DNA from 3 places in the Ensifer sp. NPDC090286 genome. Region 3 is predicted to be linked to each of the others. Evidence: predicted binding sites of a transcription regulator. Region 3 holds the regulator's gene; each other region holds the start of a gene.
The links. Region 3 encodes LexA, which represses DNA repair genes until DNA is damaged. Its sites were predicted from a motif close to TGTTCNNNNTGTGTTCNG; they were not measured.
Positions count from the first base shown of each region.

Region 1 (6,315 bases), 1.0 Mb from region 3:
GAAGGCGGAACGGACAATGATGGCGCAGCCGATCCGGCTGGTATCCAGAGCACGTTCGACGAAGCGGTCGGCCAGAGTGAACGGCGGGTTAGTGACGGTCCAATCGACTTCCTCGAGCCGATACGGGAACAAGAAATCCTCTACCGCCCAGCCACAGCCATAATCCATGATGTCGCTGGCGTCGCCGAAGTACTCGCGAAGCGGTCGCACCATGAAGCCACGGTTGGCAGCGGGCTCGCGCACTGTCTTCGTTGAGAGGTCGTGGCCGAGAGCGGCCAAGGTTTCGCACAGAGCACGAGTGGCCCAAGGTGGTGTCGGGAAATCGTCGAGCGAACGCTTCGGTTCGGAACGCTGCTGCATGACGGCGCTGGAGGTGTTCTGGCTCACGCTGCCGCCCCTTCCTGATTTCGCCGCTCAAGCGCCTTCAGATATGCGGCCTTGATCTCTTCGAACCGATCGACGTCGTATTCCTTGGTGGCGATTTCCCCCTCGGGGCGTGGCTTCTTGGAGCCGTGGCCGTGGTCTTCGAGCCAGGTCATGGCGCTGGCGATGCGGCGATCTAGCCACTGGATCATCTCGGCGGGGTCGGTCATCGGCGCGTTCTCCAGACTTCGTCCGGGTCGATGCGCTTGACGGCCGTCGCCTTGTCGAGCTGACAAGAATCGTAGTTTGATGCGTAGTCGAAATCGGGAGCGTTGAGATGCTGTCGGACCGCAACTTTTGTGTGACTATCGCATCGGCACTCGCGCTCATCGCATTTGTTGTTCTGATGCGTTTCATGCCGGATTTCTTGGCCTGGAAGAATTGGCAGGCCTGTGGGCCAGGAAACTGCAATATTCAAAGTTGGTTGTCGGCACTGAGTGGATGGGTGGCTGCCTTTGCGGCATTTTTGACAATCCGATACCTCAGTAGACAGATCACTGAAGCAAACAGAAACCACTACGACATGGTTTCCTTGCAAGTGCACAAAGACGCGAACTTGGCCAGGATAATCATTAGCCAGAGCAAGACAGCGAGAGCCTATGCCAAGAACGTCGTAGCTGGACAGAACCCACACATGATGAGGTCCGTCGGCCTTCACTTCCTTCAGAACCTTAAGAAAATTATTGACGGCAAAGAGTTCGATGAATTTGAAGACAGAATTGGGAGTAATCTGTTTGCAGGCCTCGAGGCGACTCGAGTTTTCATCGATCAGTCTATAATTTTTGTGCGTGAGACTTTTACCGAGACGAACATCTTGCAAATGGAACCGGAATTGAAAGCCGCCCACTTCATGCAACTCGACATGCAATTGCATAATCTGGAAGTATACACTGCTGCTTGCATCAATAGCGCCGAGGAATTTCTCCGTCGCTGGAACAAGGGTGCGACTACGAACTAAACAGATGCACGCCCCACCGGCCCCCTTTACCCACATCGGCAAATTCAGCCCGAACGCCTCAAACAGGTTAAGGCTTGCCAAGACCTGATCCCAAGACCTTTCAGTGATGATAACAATGGGATCACTCCGTTGGCCGTTTCCGGCGCATCCAATGGAGGAACTTCTCAATTTGAAGCCTCCCCCATTCCCACGCTCTTATCAGAGCGCTTACGAGCAGGCGCATGGGTGCTCCTCAGTTCCTTGCGAGCGGCGCGATGTTGCGCCGCTGCAACTTCGTTTCTCAGGCACAAATCGTCATAGGCCAGCATCAGCGCCCGATAAGCTGAGCCGGCGACGTCTTTCATTCCACGGGTCTTGTACTGAAGTCGATAGAGGTAGCTTTCGGGAATGCCGGTCTCGTCCGAGATCCTGCCCCGGATGGCCTTTTCACGATCTCCGCGCCCCTTGAACTCAGCGTCCATAAGGGCGGCGTACCAACCTTTAGCCTCTATCAATGCTGAACTTGTCATCTTTGCCTCGGAAACAGGTTTTCCGGATCTGGAAACTCTTTTGCCGTACATTTCTCGGTTCCTGTGCGATCACTCGTCCTCGTTGAAGGAGACGCGTGATGCACTGCACAGGCATTACTTCCGATGGAGAGGACGGCGCCGCGCCAACGGCTGCCGGTCCCTCCAATGTCATTCCCTTTCGCGAGGCCGCCGCCGCAGCACTCGGCCTCGCCGCCGGTGACGATCCCCTGTCGTCACCGGCCATTCCCTTGGGATCTGCTGTTCAAGCCGTGGTCATGAGACTGGCAAACAAGCGGATCCGATTGAGGGTTTCCGGTCCCGACCGGGAGGACAGCCGGGACCGGAATTGATCGCGAGGGAGGAAGAGGCGCGATCAATCCAGGATGACGCGGCGACGGAGGTCGGACAGGACCGCCGTCGCGATTTCGTCGTCCGTCATGGCTTGGAAATTCTTCTGGGCCGTCTCCCGACGGAACTGCGCCTCGGCGAACCAAGCCACACCAGCCAGAAGCGGAAAGGCGAGCGCCAATGTCGCGGCGAACAAGATTTGAACGGCAATCATGCTGCTCTTCTTCTGGTGAAATTCGTACGGGGCGGCCGGCGTTCGACGTCGAGCATCACGGCGCGGTCGAACTGCTCGTCTGGAAGCGAGACTCCGGTCTCGATCTCGATCGCGTAGACCTCTGCCCTGCTCTCCTGGGTTTCGTGATGGTGTTCGATGCGGGTTTGGGAGTTCATGCGAACTCCTCGTGCTCGCGCATCGCCTTGGTGCAGGAGTGGCAATGATTTCTGCCGGAGCCGCCGCACTGCTCACCCGGATTCCGGCAATGCGGCCTCAACGGGGATGGCGCCTTCACGATGGATTGGGGTGCCCGTTCAGCCTCCGGGCCAGAGGGTTCAAGGTTGACGGGGCCTCCTTCGAGACCTGCGCGCTCTGCGCTGCGATCTACATCTTCGCCTCCTTCATTGGCGCCGGCAGCTTCCACCGCAGCGCTGGGGGATTCTGTTTCGCCGTGAGTGGCAGTGGCGATCTCGGTGTGCTTGGTGACGATGTTGGCGCCGCCGTCAGCGCGGGGCGCGTCGTCGAGGATTTCGCCGGTCGTCGGATCAAAGCGCTCTTCGCGCTCGATCAGGATGTCTACGGCGGTGAGCAATGCCGCCCTGCCCGCGTTCGTCTGCATGGCGGTCGCGACCGTAGCGACGAGCTTCGGGCTCGGTTCGGCCTCCGGCTCGTCGAACAGATCGTGCTGGATCATGCCGAGCGCCTGGAGATACGTGTCGAGGATGGCTTCCTGTTCGGCGCGCTCGTCGGCGTCCTGCTTTCGGATCGAGATGACCTTGCGCAGGATTTTGGCATCGAAGCCGGAGGATTTCGCCTCGCCGTAAACATCCTTGATGTCGTCGGCGATGGTCTGCTTTTCTGCGTCGAGGCGTTCAATGCGTTCGATGAAGGCGCGGAGCTGGTCACGCGCGACGATGTGAGCTTCAGACATGGTCGGTCCTCAGGCTGGGAAGCCGTAATCGGCTGCAATTTGTGGGTCGTACTCGCCGTCACGCTGGGCAGGAGCCGATGCGGCAGCCCTCGCGAGAAACGCGGCGTTGTCAGCCGGGCGACCCGCAAGGATTTCGGCACGCACTTGCTTGCCGGCGAAATGAAAATCGGCGGGGTGGCCTTTCCAAGCGTTCGCTATGGTGGCGCACCGCTCGCGCTCGTCGTGGATCGCCTTGGCGATCTCCTCGATGGAGGCCTTGCGGAGACCAGCGGTACCACCGCAGGATTCGACGCAGTTGCACAGCAGGTTATCGAGCGCCTCTTCCGCCGCCTTCATGATGTCTTCGGGAATCTGGGTCTCGGCGCTCATTGGGCGGCCTCCGCCTTCACAGCGAAGACAAAGTCGTTTGCGGTCACCTTGCCGCTCGTGGCCCTCGATATCCGGGCGATGATTTCCGGCTTGGGGATCCGACCAGCAAATTTGTATCGCCAGAGCGCCTGCCGAGTGACGCCGATACGCTCGGCAAATTCGGCATCAGAGGTTTTCGTCTTTGAGAGCCAGGATGTAAGGGTCATAAAGCAAGCATGTCACCATTTTGGTGACGGCGCAAGCATAAATGTCACCAATTTGGATACTCGCATGACGTCCAGACTGGTGACATGACTCGCCTATGACAAAAGGAAAGTTCCCAAACGGCCTCCGAAAGGCAATGGACGCCAAAAGCATTGGCCTGACAGAGCTTGCAAGGCAGGTGGGAACGACCAAACAGAACATTGAACGATGGGCCAACGGCGAGCGCGCTCTTAAGCCAGAAATGGCCGCAAAGATTGCGCCTATTCTCGACGTCACCGCCGCGCAGCTGCTTCTTCTGCCGGATGAGGCCGGCCCGAGCGACAGATCAAGCACGAAGTCAAAAGATGAGAAGATGGGGGCCGACGCGCTGGCTGCACTGCGCGCCGCCCTTATAGCCTATGGCGTTGACAAATCGCAGCTGGCCACATTGCTGCCCGTCATCGACACCTTCGTTAAGAAGGCAAAGCCGGCGCAATCAGAACAAACGGATTCTCGTGGTCAATCTCAACCCGCCACTCCCCGCCGTGTAAAAGCGCCATGAGGTAGGAGACCTCTGCCGCCTTTCGTTTGATGACGACCTCCGGGTCTAGGGACGAAAGAGCGCCAGCGGATTCCATTATCTCGCCGACGATCTCCTCTTGCTTGGTTCGATACTTCCGCCTGATCTGGTGAATGATCGCCATCGCTCGCCCCTCCCTAGATTTTTTCGGTGTCAAAAATGGCTTCCGGCAAATTCTTGCCGAGGTTGGGACACTGCCGATCGAGACACTCTGCCATACTATTTCTCCCCAGTTGGCTTGCACGGGGGTAAGAATGGCGGGAAAACAAGAACGAAACAAGAACAATTTAGGAAATCATTCACACACGTTAACGGCAACCAGATGACGAGACTTCCCGTTTTGCGAGTCGCCTTCTGTTGTGCAATTCTGCTGTCTCGGAATCAATGTCGGCGGTTCGTCGCGTAGCCAAGGGGATGACCTTGTCGGAAGGCCTGAAAGAGACACGTGTCAAACACGAGTTTGGCAGCTCCGAGACCGAGCGCAAATTGGACTGCCTTCGGAGCTACTTGGCAGCGTATTCCGTTGCGTTGAGCAAACAGAGCTTCGCCCGAATCTACATAGATGCTTTCGCAGGTACCGGCGACAGGACTGAGACTCGCGCTGCCCTGCCCTCCTTTTTCAACGGCAACGTAGGATCAGTTGACGAGATTACAACGCCAGGCTCGGCGCGTATCGCGATCGAAACGGCGCCAGCTTTTCACTCCATCGCCCTCATCGAAAACGATCCCGAAAAGGTGATCGCACTGCGTGCGATTGCAGAAGAATATCCCAACCGCAGACTGCATATCCGAGAAGGTGATGCGAACGCTGAGGTGCAGCGCATTTGCAATCGTTACAGTTGGAAGAAGGAACGCATGCGCGGGGTCATTTTTCTCGACCCTTATGGGATGGAAGTGAGTTGGGATACTGTTGCATCCATCGCGCGCACCGAGGCCCTCGACTGTTGGTATTTCTTTCCATTGTCGGGCTTGTACCGAAACGCTCCGAAGGATCCGCTCAAGCTGGACCAAGGCAAAATCGATGCGCTCAATCGCGTCTTCGGAACCGATAGTTGGAGGCAAGATTGGTACGCAACCGAGGAAGGCTTAACGGACCTTCTTGGAGACCTTTTCAACCGTGAGAGGCGGATCGTTGATGCTGACAAGATTGAGGAATGGGTGCACGCAAGGCTAAAATCTGTCTTTAAGGGGACGGTTTTGAAGCCTCTGCGCCTTAAACATGCGAACGGCGCTCCTATGGCCTCTCTCTTCTTCGCCGTATCGAACCCGAGTAAGGCCGCGGTAAAAGTCGCCACCGATATCGCCAATCACATACTCAAGGCCGGCATCTGATCCCATGTCGTTCCTCGATATGAACGACCGGCCGCTTTCTTGTTTACGCCGCCCCATTGCTTGAAGAAGAATGCAGCGCCAGCGTCAGTGCACATGTCGAAAATCTCATCCACCCATACAGGTTTAAGCGATCGAGCCTTCGGGCCAGATTCGCCGCCGACAATCGCCCACTGAATGTTGTCCAGGTGACCGCCAGCGACAGATCCGATAAGCGGCTCAAAGGATACAAATCGGATCGCCGCTGGCACATTGCGAAGATCGTCCAGGCGGTGAAGAACGCGCCCATCCTCCACGCTCGTCCCGAGCCAAACGTTTGGCAGCACCGTGAACCCATTACTAAGGATTGCAGCCATGCGATCCGGACGCTTGGTGAGAATTTGGTACGTGTGCCGGCGCGTGTTCGACATTGCTACCCAGACCTTGCGGATGAAATCGACCGGCACGTCGGGATGGAACAGATCAGACATG
Region 1 is NZ_JBIVYF010000001.1:1,666,750-1,673,064, forward strand. Features, by position in the region: gene ACIQUG_RS08365 (methyltransferase) at 1-387, opposite strand, end outside; gene ACIQUG_RS08370 (hypothetical protein) at 384-593, opposite strand; gene ACIQUG_RS08375 (hypothetical protein) at 701-1,381, shown strand; gene ACIQUG_RS08380 (hypothetical protein) at 1,546-1,941, opposite strand; gene ACIQUG_RS08385 (hypothetical protein) at 1,989-2,240, shown strand; gene ACIQUG_RS08390 (hypothetical protein) at 2,264-2,452, opposite strand; gene ACIQUG_RS08395 (hypothetical protein) at 2,449-2,628, opposite strand; partial or broken gene ACIQUG_RS08400 (DUF2312 domain-containing protein) at 3,141-3,383, opposite strand; gene ACIQUG_RS08405 (hypothetical protein) at 3,393-3,752, opposite strand; gene ACIQUG_RS08410 (helix-turn-helix domain-containing protein) at 4,093-4,497, shown strand; gene ACIQUG_RS08415 (three-Cys-motif partner protein TcmP) at 4,936-5,847, shown strand; gene ACIQUG_RS08420 (DUF5131 family protein) at 5,823-6,315, opposite strand, start outside.
Region 1: ACIQUG_RS08415 (three-Cys-motif partner protein TcmP) is a predicted target of LexA. The motif match lies at 4,783-4,800, and genes of this name have one in related genera.

Region 2 (6,315 bases), 570 kb from region 3:
GAGCCGTCGGGCTGGATTTCGCAGATGATGACTTCGCCATTCTCGACGTCGCGCACATAGGTGGCGCCGATGATGTCGAGCGCGCAGGTCTCGGAGCAGAAGATCGGCTTGCCGTCGAGTTCGCCCATGACCAGCGGGCGGATGCCGATCGGGTCGCGCGCGGCAATCAGCTTCGTGCGGGTCATCGCCAGCATCGAATAGCCGCCTTCCATCTGGCGGATGGCGTCGATGAAGCGGTCGGAGGAGGAGGTCTGCTTCGAGCGCGCGATCAGGTGCAGAACGACTTCGGTATCCGACGTCGACTGACAGATGGCGCCGTCGGCGATCAGCTGCCGGCGAAGCGTGAGGCCGTTGGTGAAGTTGCCGTTGTGGGCGACGGCGATGCCGCCGACTTCGAGCTCGGCAAAGAGCGGCTGCACGTTGCGCAGCGCCACTTCGCCCGTCGTCGAATAGCGGGTGTGGCCGATCGACATGAAGCCGGGCAGTTTCGCGAGCGTCGCCGGATCCGTGTAGTGGTCGCCGACGAGGCCCATGCGCTTTTCGGTGCAGAACTGCTTGCCGTCGAAGGTGACGATGCCGGCCGCCTCCTGACCGCGATGCTGGAGCGCGTGCAGGCCGAGCGCTGTCAGCGCCGCCGCATCCGAGTGCCCCAGTATGCCGAAGACGCCGCACTCTTCGTGCAGCTCGTCGCCTTCGAGTTCATCGTGGATTTCGATGGATCTATCGGTCATCACAGTCGCCTTTGCTCCGTACCGGTGCGCATATCGTGATCAGGCCCGCCGTCTTCAAGCAATCTTAGCTGAAAACGGCTGCAAGCGTTATTCCCCAAAAGGACAAAGCCCGCGGGGCGGGCTTTGTCGGCAAATCGTTCCTGTCTCAGCCGTTGGTGGCCGGGGCGTCGTCGGCGGGCGCCTGGTCCGGCGTCGTCGCAGGTGCCTGGCCAGGCGTCGTTGCCGGCGCTTCGCCTTCGCCTTCGCCGGTCGTGTCCTTGCCGCGCAGGCGATCGAGAATGGTGGCGTCGGCTTCCTCAGGCAGCAGAGCGATCAGCTTGTTGCCGAGATTGTCGAGCAGCGGCTTCGATTTCGCCTGGGTGACCCAGGCCGGCTGCTGCTGCGGAGCGACGAGCCAGTTGAAGAACAGCATGGCGACGACGACCAGCAGGATGCCGCGGGCGGCGCCGAACAGGAAACCGAGCGTGCGGTCGAGCGCGCCGATGCGGCTGTCGATGATGAAATCGGCGATCCGCATGGTGATGAAGGAGATGATGATCAGCGCGATCAGGAAGATCACCGCTGCCGATCCGATCATCGCGACCGTGTCGCTGTTGGTATACTGCTTCGCATAGGGCAGGAGATGCGGGTAGAGGAAGTAGGCGGCAGCTGCCGCACCCACCCAGCTCGCGACCGAGAGCACCTCGCGCGAGAAGCCTCGAACCATGGCCAGGATTGCGGAAAACAGGGCGACGCCGAGAACGATACCGTCGAGAATTGTAATGGGCATTTTGTCCTTACTCCGGACCCGGTTCGTCCGGGTCTCCTCAAGCCTATCCGCCATCGGCCCTGAGTTCAGGGCATTTTCAGCCTGTTTGCGGCCCTTAAAGGGCGGCCTGCGACATCCGCATCTTCAGTCTTCGTCCTCCGCCGGTCTCAGTGCGTTTCGCGACCCCGCGATGCGCGCCACCAGATCGGGCAGGCTTTCCATCTCGCTCCAGCGGCCATTGCCGTTTTTCGGCAGTTCGGTCGAAGCGGACGGCAGGACCGCCTGCGAGAACCCGAGCTTCTCGGCTTCCTTAAGGCGTTGTGCGGTATGCGCAACCGGCCGGATGGCACCCGACAAGCTGACTTCGCCGAAATAGACGCAATCCGCCGGAAGGGCAAGCCCGGCAAGCGATGAAACCAGTGCGGAAGCCACAGCCAGGTCGGCAGCCGGCTCGGAAATGCGGTAACCGCCGGCAATGTTGAGATAGACGTCGTGCTGGCCGAGCCGCACGCCGCAATGGGCTTCGAGCACGGCGAGGATCATCGAGAGCCGTGCGGAATCCCAGCCGACGATCGCGCGTCTCGGCGTGCCGAGCGAGGTCGGCGCGACCAGCGCCTGCACTTCGACGAGGACGGGGCGGGTGCCTTCCATGCCGGCAAAGACGGCGGCGCCCGGCGATTTCTCGTTGCGTTCGCCGAGGAAGAGTTCCGACGGGTTGGCAACCTCGCGCAGGCCCTTGTCCGACATCTCGAACACACCGATCTCGTCGGTCGGGCCGAAGCGGTTCTTGACGGTGCGCAGGATGCGGTAGTGATGGCCGCGGTCGCCTTCGAAATAGAGCACGGCGTCGACCATGTGCTCGACGACGCGCGGGCCGGCGATCTGGCCTTCCTTGGTGACGTGGCCGACGAGCACGACGGCGGTTCCCGTCTGCTTGGCAAAGCGGATCATTGCCTGAACGCCTGTGCGAACCTGGGTGACGGTGCCCGGCGCCGAATCGACGATGTCGCTCCAGAGCGTCTGGATCGAATCGATGATCACCAGATCCGGGCGCTTGCCTTCAGAGAGCGTCGCCAGAATGTCCTCGACATTGGTCTCGGCGGCGAGCAGCACGTCGCTGTCGGCAGCGCCGAGGCGCTGGGCGCGAAGGCGCACCTGCGCGACGGCCTCTTCGCCCGAGACATAGATGACGCGATGATTGCGGCGCGAGAGCGCGGCCGCCGCCTGCATCAGCACGGTCGACTTGCCGATGCCGGGATCGCCGCCGACGAGCAGCGCCGAGCCGCGCACGAAGCCGCCGCCGGTTACCCGGTCGAGCTCCGAGATGCCTGTCTGAATCCGTGGCGCGTCTTCGATCTCGCCCGAGAGGGTGGTGAGCGCCACCGGGCGTCCCTTCTTCGGCGCCCGCGACGGACCGCCACCGATGCCTGCCGTCGGATTGTCCTCGATGATCGTGTTCCACTCGCCGCAGCCTTCGCACTTGCCCACCCAGCGGGTGTGGACCGTGCCGCAGTTCTGGCAGATGAATTGGGTACGCGCTTTCGCCATCGGCATCGACTTTCGGAATGTGAGACCGCCGACGTCGCGATCGGACGTCGGCGGAAAAGAATCACTTGTATCGTCACATAATGCCGCGAAACGCGGAACAAAAGGTGAATTTCAGTGAGAATGACCGAAAAATGATATGAAGGACGGCGTCACGCGCCGCCGACATAGTGCCTGGCATAGCGATGTCCGAGGCTGGTCAGCATCTCGTAGCCGATCGTGCCACCGGCGCGCGCGACATCGTCGATGGCGATGTGCCGGCCGAAGAGCTCAATGTAATCGCCCGGCCGCACAGTACCCGTGGGAAGGTCGGTGACGTCGAAAAGGCTGAGATCCATGGTGACGCGGCCGACATGCGGCACTTTCCGGCCATGCAGGAAGCCGAAGGCGCCCGACGGGGTCGCCTGCCTGAGGGTGACGCCGCCGCCGGAGACCGAGCGGTGGTAGCCATCGGCATAGCCGACTGCGACGGTCGCGATACGGCTGTCGCGGTCGAAGCGGGCGGATGCGCCATAGCTCGCGGTGCCGCCGGCGGCCACATCGCGAACCTGGATGATCCGTGCCTCGGCGGTCACCACCGGTTTCATCGGGTTCGGAACGTCGTTCACCGCCTCGCCGCCGTAGACGGCGATGCCCGGCCGGGTCAGGTCGAAATGATAGTCGGAACCGAGGAAGACGCCGCCGGAATTGGCAAGGCTCGCATCGACGCCTTCATAGGCGGCGGTCGCCTCGTGGAAGCGCCGGAGTTGAAGGCCGTTCAGCCGGTGTTCGGGATCGTCGGCGCAGACGAGGTGGCTCATGATCAGCACGGGCGAAAAGCTCGCCGGCCGCGCTGGGTCTGTCGCAAGCGCAACGGCCTGCTCGACCGTGAGGCCGAGCCGGTTCATGCCGGTATCGACATGCAGCACGCAAGGGTGGTCGCCCCGTTCGGAGAGTGCGGCCATGAACACGGCCAGTTGCTCGTCCGAATTGATGACCGGCACCAGGTCATTGTCGAAGAAAAGCGCCTCGTTGCCCGGCCACATGCCGGCGAGAATGTAGATCCGGCCGTCCGGAACCAGGGGGCGGAGATCGGCACCTTCCTCGGCATTGGCGACGAAGAAGTCGCGCGCGCCGGCGGCATAGAGGGCAGGGGCCGCCTGATCGATCCCGAGTCCATAGGCGTCCGCTTTGAGCACTGCCGCCGCCCGCGCCTTGCCCGAGCGGGCATTCATCGCGCGCCAGTTGTCGGTGAGGGCGCCGAGGTCGATGGTGAGCCGGTTGGAGGCGGCGAGAAATTCTGGAGGGAGCATGCCGGGTACTCTGCCGTGGACGATCCAAGAGCAATACAGCCTAGCGCTCATCGCCGCAAATGCCGGCCTGTCGCATCGGCCGAAAGGAGGGGCGGCTTCGAGCGAGCACTTTTGTGCAAGACGCGGGGACGCCAATTCCCTATGGTTTGCGTATGCAGACGATTTCGCAGCAGCAGGCCATCGATGACACGCCGATTGAGGGCGCCGAGCGCACGCGCTTCTGGCGGGATCCCCGTTTCATGGGCATGGAATGTCTGACGGCGACCTTCATCACCCACGAATTCGCGCCGCATGCGCACGAGACTTTCAGCATCGGCGCCATCGAGGCCGGTTCGCAGATCAGCAAGATCAAGGGCGAGCGCTCGGAAGCGGGCCCGGGCTTTTTCTATCTCATCAACCCCGACGAGATCCATGACGGCCATCCCGGTGGCAGCGGTTACCGTTATCGCATGGTCTACCCGAGCGCCGAGCTTCTGGTGAACATCATCGAGGACGTGACCGGCCGCGCCTTCAAGGGCACGCCGTCCTTCTCCAGGCGCGTACTGCAGGCGCCGGACCTGGCGATAGCCTTTCATCACGCGCACCGCATGCTCGAGCTGAACGGCAGCACCCTCGAGGCGGAAGAGAGCATGTTCAGCGTTCTCGCGACGATGTTCGAGCGCCACGGCAGCACGATCATCACGCCGATCGAAACGCGGGAGCAATCGGCGGTGCACCGGGCGCGCGACTTCTTGGCCGAAAACTATGCCGAGGACGTCGGGCTCGAGGAACTGGCGAAGGTTGCAGGCCTCAGCCGTGCCCACCTCATCCGCGCTTTCCGCAAGGAGTTCCATATCACGCCGCACGCGTACCTGACCGACAAGCGTGTGCGGGCGGCAAAGACGCTGCTGCGGCACGGCTGGTCGGCGGTGGACGCGGCCTATCAATGCGGCTTTGCCGACCAGGCGCATTTCAGCCGTCATTTCAAGGCGCGCACCGGCGTTACCCCCGGGGCCTTCCGCGCCGGCTGATCACTTTCGTTCAAGACGATCCTCAACCCGAGACCTAGAACACGCGGGTGATTGCGATGGCGCGCCTGCGTGGAAAGGCGGTGCATCGCGCGAATGGAGACGTGGACGTTGCAGGAAAGAAGTGCGTTTCAGGAATTTCGGGCCGCGGCAGTCGCCATGACGCCGCTGATCGTTGCGGTCATGCCGGTTGGCCTCGTGTTCGGCGCGGTGGCTGCGAGCAAGGGGCTCACGCCGGCCGAGGTGGCGCTGATGAGCGCGCTGGTCTTTGCCGGCGGATCGCAGTTCGTCGCCATGGATATCTGGACGCATCCGGCGTCCTGGGCAGCACTTGGCTTTTCGGCCCTGCTCGTCAACATTCGCCATGTGCTGATGAGCGCTTCGATCGGCGGCAAGCTCGACAGTTTCTCCGGGCCGGCGCGCTATGCGTCGATGCTGCTTCTGGCCGACGAGATCTGGGCCATGGCCGAGATGCGCGCGAGCAACGGCAAGCTGACGCCTGCCTGGTATGCGGGCCTTGCGGTACCGTTCTATTGCCTTTGGGTGCTGACGAGCCTTGCCGGCGCGCTGCTCGGGGCCTTCCTGGGCGATCCGAAGGTTACGGGCCTCGATTTTGCGTTCCCCGCTGTCTTCATCGTGCTGGTCATGGGCTTCTGGAAGGGGCGCGAGACCGGGGCCGTTCTGGCTGCAAGCGCGCTCGCGGCGGTCATTACGCACCAATTGCTGCCGGGCGTCTGGTACATCGCTGCCGGGGCTGCGGCCGGCGTCGTGGTGGCGCTTCTCTCCGGCGCTCGCAAGGAGGCCCATGCATGACCGTCGATCTCAACACGCTTCTCGCAATTCTTGCCATGGCGGTTGCGACGATCGCGACCCGTATCGGCGGCCTCGTGCTGATCCGCTATGTAACGATCGGGGAAAATCAGAAGCGCGCGCTGGAGGCGATCCCGCCGGCTGTGCTGATGGCGGTCATCGCGCCGACGGCCTTCGTGACC
Region 2 is NZ_JBIVYF010000001.1:64,795-71,109, forward strand. Features, by position in the region: gene purF (amidophosphoribosyltransferase) at 1-731, opposite strand, end outside; gene ACIQUG_RS00330 (CvpA family protein) at 877-1,500, opposite strand; gene radA (DNA repair protein RadA) at 1,624-3,027, opposite strand; gene alr (alanine racemase) at 3,177-4,316, opposite strand; gene ACIQUG_RS00345 (AraC family ligand binding domain-containing protein) at 4,469-5,326, shown strand; gene ACIQUG_RS00350 (AzlC family ABC transporter permease) at 5,483-6,136, shown strand; gene ACIQUG_RS00355 (AzlD family protein) at 6,133-6,315, shown strand, end outside.
Region 2: radA (DNA repair protein RadA) is a predicted target of LexA. The motif match lies at 3,121-3,138, and genes of this name have one in related genera.

Region 3 (6,315 bases):
TGGATTTCCAGTCGGCATTGCCGATCGAAAGAAACGCCAGGTTCGCCGACCCACGCGGATAAAAGCCGATACGAAGGATCGCGCCTGCATCATAGCTCGTCGCGGCGTAACACGAGCCTCCCAGGGAAGGATCGGAACCCACCGTCCAGGCGTTGATCCGTTTCCAGATGTTCGAACGCCCTTCTTCAGCAGACGCCGCTCCGGCCGTGAGCAACAGACCGAGCACCACCAACGACAATCTACGCATGCAATTACCCCACTTTCCACGCAAAGTTATCCTTTTTTGACCTCCTGTCGAGACGGTGATGCCCCTTCCTCGCAGGGATTTTTGCGCATCCCGCACCCCCGGCCCTAAAGCCGGTACAGCCGTCGCGTTCTTCGCGGGTCGCAAGAGGAACGCTCAAGATGAACTCGAGGTGGAGCGGCTGGCGCAAATCAGACACAGCCTGTAGGCAAAGAGCTGTTGAACACGGCAGAGTGATCGCCATGCTTGCTGGACTTCGGAACGAAAGCACGGTTCACATCGTTTACCACCCCATCTTGCCCCCTTCATCAAGTGGACGTTCCCCGTGCTTGCCGCCCTGCTTCTCGCTTCGATAGTCGCATCGCCCAATATGCCTGACGTCAAGCTCAGCGCCGCGACAGTGGATGAACTCCAGACCGATTTCGAACGGGCCGTGCCGTGCCATCAGATCGATGGACGCAACGTGTGGAAGGGTGCGCTGGCGTTCTACATCCAGTCCTTCGTTTATGACGGCGACACGCCCGTCGCGACCGACGCCGCCGACGCGGTGCTGCCGGAAGACAACAGCGCAGAGACGGTGAAGGAGTTCGAGGACGCCTGCTCGACCTCGCAAGCGACCTAAATCTCTCCTCATAGAGCCCCGCGATTCGCTCGAATCAGCTGCGCAGACTGGCGTCATCCGGCGCGATTTTGGCACGCAACCGTCGCCGATAAGCGCCCTGCTCCCGCAAAAGTGACCGATCGGCACCCCCAGAAGCGGCCAATTGCCTGAATTCACGGAATTTTAGGCACTTGCGGAACACATATGGAACAGATAGTGTCTGTTCTTGATTTGTTTCACGCCTCTGGAGCGACGTGCCATGCTGACCCGCAAGCAACAGGAATTGCTTCTGTTCATTCACGAACGCATGAAGGAGTCGGGCGTACCGCCGTCATTCGATGAAATGAAGGATGCGCTCGACCTGGCGTCGAAGTCCGGCATCCACCGTTTGATCACCGCGCTCGAAGAACGCGGCTTCATTCGCCGGCTGCCGAACCGGGCGCGCGCGCTCGAAGTCATCAAGCTTCCGGAAGCCTACGCCGCCGGCCAGCAGCAGCCGCGCAGGGGCTTCTCGCCGAGCGTGATCGAAGGCAGCCTTGGAAAGCCGCCGGCGGCCGCTCCTGCCGCGCCGAAGCCGGCGCCGGTTGCCGAAAGCACGTCCGTTTCCGTCCCGGTGATGGGGCGCATCGCTGCCGGCGTTCCGATCTCGGCGATCCAGAACAACACCCATGACATCACCGTTCCGCTCGACATGATCGGCAGCGGTGAACATTACGCCCTTGAAGTGAAGGGCGATTCGATGATCGAGGCCGGCATCTTCGACGGCGACACCGTGATCATCCGCAACGGCAACTCGGCCAATCCCGGCGACATCATCGTGGCGCTCGTGGACGACGAGGAAGCGACGCTGAAGCGCTTCCGCCGCAAGGGCGCGTCGATTGCGCTCGAAGCCGCCAACCCCGCCTACGAGACGCGCATCTTCGGACCGGATCGCGTGAAGATCCAGGGCAAGCTCGTCGGGCTGATTCGCCGCTACCATTGAGCTGCAGGCAGAACACCGAATTAAAAAAAAGAGCCTCGCCAAGGCAATTGGCGAGGCTCTTTCCATTTCGGGTGACCTGAAATCCAGATCGTCTATTCGTGGATCGTATATTCGCCGAGTTCGCAGAGATCCTGCGTGTCCTCGGTCGTATCGAGGGCCGAGCCCTCTTCGAATTCGAATCGCATGTCGTATTTGCAGACGTCCCGCCCGTCGGCAATGGTGATTTCCATGCTCTCGCCAGGGTTCAGGACCTGCCGACCGAAAACATCGTCTTCCCACTCATTGACGCCGACCGGCGACGTATAAAAGTTCGTCAGGACCACGCTGGTGTTGTTCTTCAGCTGGAAAACCAGGTCGTCCGCGTGCGCCTCAATAGCGGTCGTCGCAAAACACGCCAACGCCGTCAGGATCAGTCTCTTTTTCATTGATGCCATTGCCTCCGTTCTTAATGTTGACGGACGCTACCGATGCGGCTGATCTCAGCGGAGTCATCGTTCCCCCTCTACCGATTTCACCGAAGCGATAAGATCCGACGGAGGCATAGGAGACGTGGCTTGCGCGGACGTGGGGTCGCGCGCACATCCTCCAACTCGCTGAAAGACAAGAGAAGCTCCCCAGTCGCGAAGGCATTGACGAGATACCAGTTTCCTGGCCATCGCGAAAATACGCGTCGAACTCTCATCCTGTGGAAAGCAGCCATTCGCTGATTCCACTTTGTATTTTTCAGAAAATGCCTCTTGCGGATTTTCTGCAATCATTCTAAATCCGCGCCAACGCTTGGTTATCCAAGCAGTGAGGCCTCGTGGCGGAGTGGTGACGCAGAGGACTGCAAATCCTTGTACCCCGGTTCAATTCCGGGCGAGGCCTCCAAAATCTTCACCTCATTCAAAGTGTAGACACGACGCCTTCAACACGAACGCGTCGATTTCTGCCGTTTGCTATCTTAGCACCAGGGCGTCGGGCGTCCGTCCCACGGGCGCACCAGCCCCTCGGAAACAAGCACGCGTCCAAGAGATTGATCGCCGCGGGTAACCAGGCGCAGTTTTTCGCCGGCCTTGGCGCCTGATCGCCCGCCTGCCGAAACCAGCTTGAAGTCGCCCGCGTTCAGCAACTCGCGCAGGCGCTGCTTGGCGTAGAAGCCACGCGAACGCTCCTTGTCGCAGCTTGCCTGGCGGATTCGCGGCGCATCGACGTCGGCGACACGAATCGTCTCGCCATGAAAGACGAAAGTGGCGCCATCGATCACGCAGTTGTCGTTGCGAATGCCGCAGAAATAAAACTGGTCGGTACGGATGGACGCCGTCTTCACCTCTTCATTCGGTCGCACGACAGGGGTGGGTGGCGTGACGCCGACATTCACCGACGGTACCGGTGCGGCCAGAGCGACCTTCGTGACCGGGTCGGGCTTCGGATTCGGCTTGTGCCTGTCCGCCTGATGCGCGACGCGCTCCTGCGCTTCAGGAACGGCACGCGGAGGCTTCGGCTTCGTCTCCGTTCGCGACGCAAAGGCCACGACATCGGAAACCACGGGCCAGTGCCGCAACTCGGCGCGATGGTCATAGGCCATGACGCCGCCAAGGGTGAGCGCTGCGGCCAGATACCACGGCGCCATGCCGCCCTGCTTGCTGCTGCTTCTGCCCGAACTGCGGCGTCGACGTTTCGTAGTGGCTTTGGCCATCGGTCCCCATCCTGATTCGAGACCGCATTATGCGTTTGATGGGTTGCCGAAAAGTTTTCGAGGGTACCCCAACAGAGGGGAAGACTGCGACGAACCGGTCATTCGCCCTGCGCATCACGGCCGTTCTTGAAATATTCGGGAATCGAACCGCGACCGCCCGAAGATTGGAAACGGCCCTGCCCGCAACAAGAGGACCGGCAATCGCCGTGCGGGTCAGGAGCCTTTCGAAGAATTGGTCTTCCCGCGCCAGCGCGCCCACCAGACGGCCAGGCGACGACGACGGCGGCGAACCGAGGGAATGTCGTGGGAAAGCACGATCAGGCCCAGCGGTATCATCCAGAAGCCCAGCACGGGCAGGAAACCGAGAAAACCGCAGAACACCAGCAGCGAACCCAGCAGGATGCGCAAGAGCGGAGAGTCGGGCAGCGCGATGCGCCATTTGCCCAGCACGATCTGTCGTGTCTGCGGATCAATGCCGAAATGCATCTGCTTCCTGTTTTTATTCATCATTCCCTATCCGGCGTGTTTTCCCACAATTGGGGACTTCTCCACAGCCTGACAACGGAACTTGTCATTTTTTTTGAAAAAAGCGCTTGGCAAATCAGAAAAGCATGCGTATTAGCAGCCTCACTTCTGAAGCGCACAGCACAACAGCGGCGCGGATGATCCCTGGTAGCTCAGCGGTAGAGCATTCGACTGTTAATCGACAGGTCGCCGGTTCGAATCCGGCCCGGGGAGCCACTTTCTAAAAGAGCCATTTGCAGCGATGCGAATGGCTCTTTTTCATTTTGCACCTATGTTCCCTAGGTGATCAATCCCCAAACTCCCGATGGTTCTCCATGACAAAGGCCGCGGCGCCACCCATCATCGTCTGGTTCCGCAAGGATCTTCGCCTGGCCGACAATCGCGCCCTTTCGGCCGCTGCCGGCGAAGCCGCCGTCATTCCCCTCTATATTCGCGAACCCGCTGACAGCGGCAACGGTCCGCTCGGCGCGGCTCAGGAGTGGTGGCTGCACCATTCGCTTGAAGCTTTGGGCGCAAGTCTTGCCGAGCGCGCTTCAAGCCTCGTTCTTCGATCAGGCACGCCGCTGGACGTGATCGTCGAGATCGCGCGCGCAAGCGGCGCGGAGCGCATCTACTGGAACCGCCGCTACGACCCGAGCGGCATCGCCACGGATACCGCGCTTAAGAAGGCGCTGGCCGAACGGGGCATCACCGCCGAGAGCTTTGCAGGGCAGTTGCTGCACGAGCCCATGCGGCTGCTGACGACGACGGGCGGCCCCTACCGCGTGTTCACGCCGTTCTGGCGCGCACTCGAGTTGAAAAACGAGCCGGCACCGCCGATCGACCGGCCGCACCATATTGCAGCACCGGAAACCTGGCCGCGATCGGAGCACCTCGACGACTGGTCGCTGTTGCCGACAAAGCCGGACTGGGCAGCAACATTCAGCGAGGTCTGGACGCCGGGCGAAGACGGTGCGGCCACCCGCCTCGAAGAATTCATCGACGAAAAGCTCGACGCCTACAAACGTCGCCGCGACTTTCCCGACGCGGATGGCACATCCCTGCTCTCGCCCCATCTGGCGTTTGGCGAAGTCTCGCCGGCGCAGGCCTGGCATGCGGCAGCGGGACCCCAGGCCGACAGCGGCGAAGGGGCTGCCACTTTCCGCAAGGAACTCGCCTGGCGCGAATTCTCTTACCATCTGCTGTTTCACTATCCTGAGCTTCCCCGCCGCAATCTCGACCGTCGATTCGACCGCTTCCACTGGCTGAACGACGACGACGAATTCACCACCTGGACCAAGGGGCTCACCGGATACCCGATCGTCGATGCCGGCATGCGCCAGCTGTGGCGTCACGGCTATATGCACAATCGCGTCCGCATGATCGTCGCCTCCTTCCTCATCAAGGACCTGCTCGTCGACTGGCGAAAGGGAGAAGCGTGGTTCCGTGACACGCTGGTCGATGCGGATCCGGCCAACAATGGCGCAAGCTGGCAATGGGTCGCCGGGTCGGGCGCGGACGCCGCACCGTTCTTCCGGATCTTCAACCCGCTGCTCCAGGGCGAAAAATTCGACCCCGACGGTCTCTATGTGAAACGCTTCGTGCCGGAGCTGGAACGCCTCCACCCGCGCTATGTCCATCGCCCTTTCGCAGCGCCCGCCACAGCCCTTGCCGAAGCCGGCATCGAACTTGGCACGACCTACCCCAAACCGATGGTCGACCATGCCGTTGCGCGAGATCGGGCACTGGCGGCTTTCCGGCAGATCACAAGCGCGCCGGGAGATTCCGAAGGCCCATAGAGCCTCCGGTAGAATTCCTCAGTTGGCGTCTCGCCCGATTGCGGCTAGGCTCACCTTACGGATGCAACAGCTGAGGGGGTGGTGTATGCGTAACCTGGAAGCCGATTTTGCTGCATTTGCCGATGCCGTAGAGCTATCTTCCGACAACCTGGCGACGGTCGTGCGGGATTTTCCGCTCAAGGCGCGCATGGTGCTTGGCGCCCTGGTGCACCTTCAGGTGGGAACGCTGATGCTCGCCACGCCAGATGGCCGCCGGCTGGTGATCAAAGGCGCCAGGGCCGGCCCCAGCGCCATCCTCAATCTCAACAACTGGAACCTGCCCCAGCGCGCCATTTCAGGCGGCACCATCGGGGCCGCGGAAAGCTACATCGACGGCGACTGGGACAGTCCCGATGTCGGCGCCTTTCTCGAACTCTTCCTCGTCAACGCCGAAATCGGCAATAATTTCCCGAACCGCGCGCGCGGGCTTCTGCGCCTCTTCGACAAGTTCCTGCACTGGCGCAATGC
Region 3 is NZ_JBIVYF010000001.1:629,838-636,152, reverse strand. Features, by position in the region: gene ACIQUG_RS03175 (hypothetical protein) at 1-247, opposite strand, end outside; gene ACIQUG_RS03170 (hypothetical protein) at 570-866, shown strand; gene lexA (transcriptional repressor LexA) at 1,105-1,827, shown strand; gene ACIQUG_RS03160 (hypothetical protein) at 1,920-2,261, opposite strand; tRNA gene ACIQUG_RS03155 (tRNA-Cys) at 2,624-2,697, shown strand; gene ACIQUG_RS03150 (thermonuclease family protein) at 2,771-3,505, opposite strand; gene ACIQUG_RS03145 (hypothetical protein) at 3,719-4,012, opposite strand; tRNA gene ACIQUG_RS03140 (tRNA-Asn) at 4,172-4,246, shown strand; gene ACIQUG_RS03135 (cryptochrome/photolyase family protein) at 4,345-5,808, shown strand; gene ACIQUG_RS03130 (class I SAM-dependent methyltransferase) at 5,894-6,315, shown strand, end outside.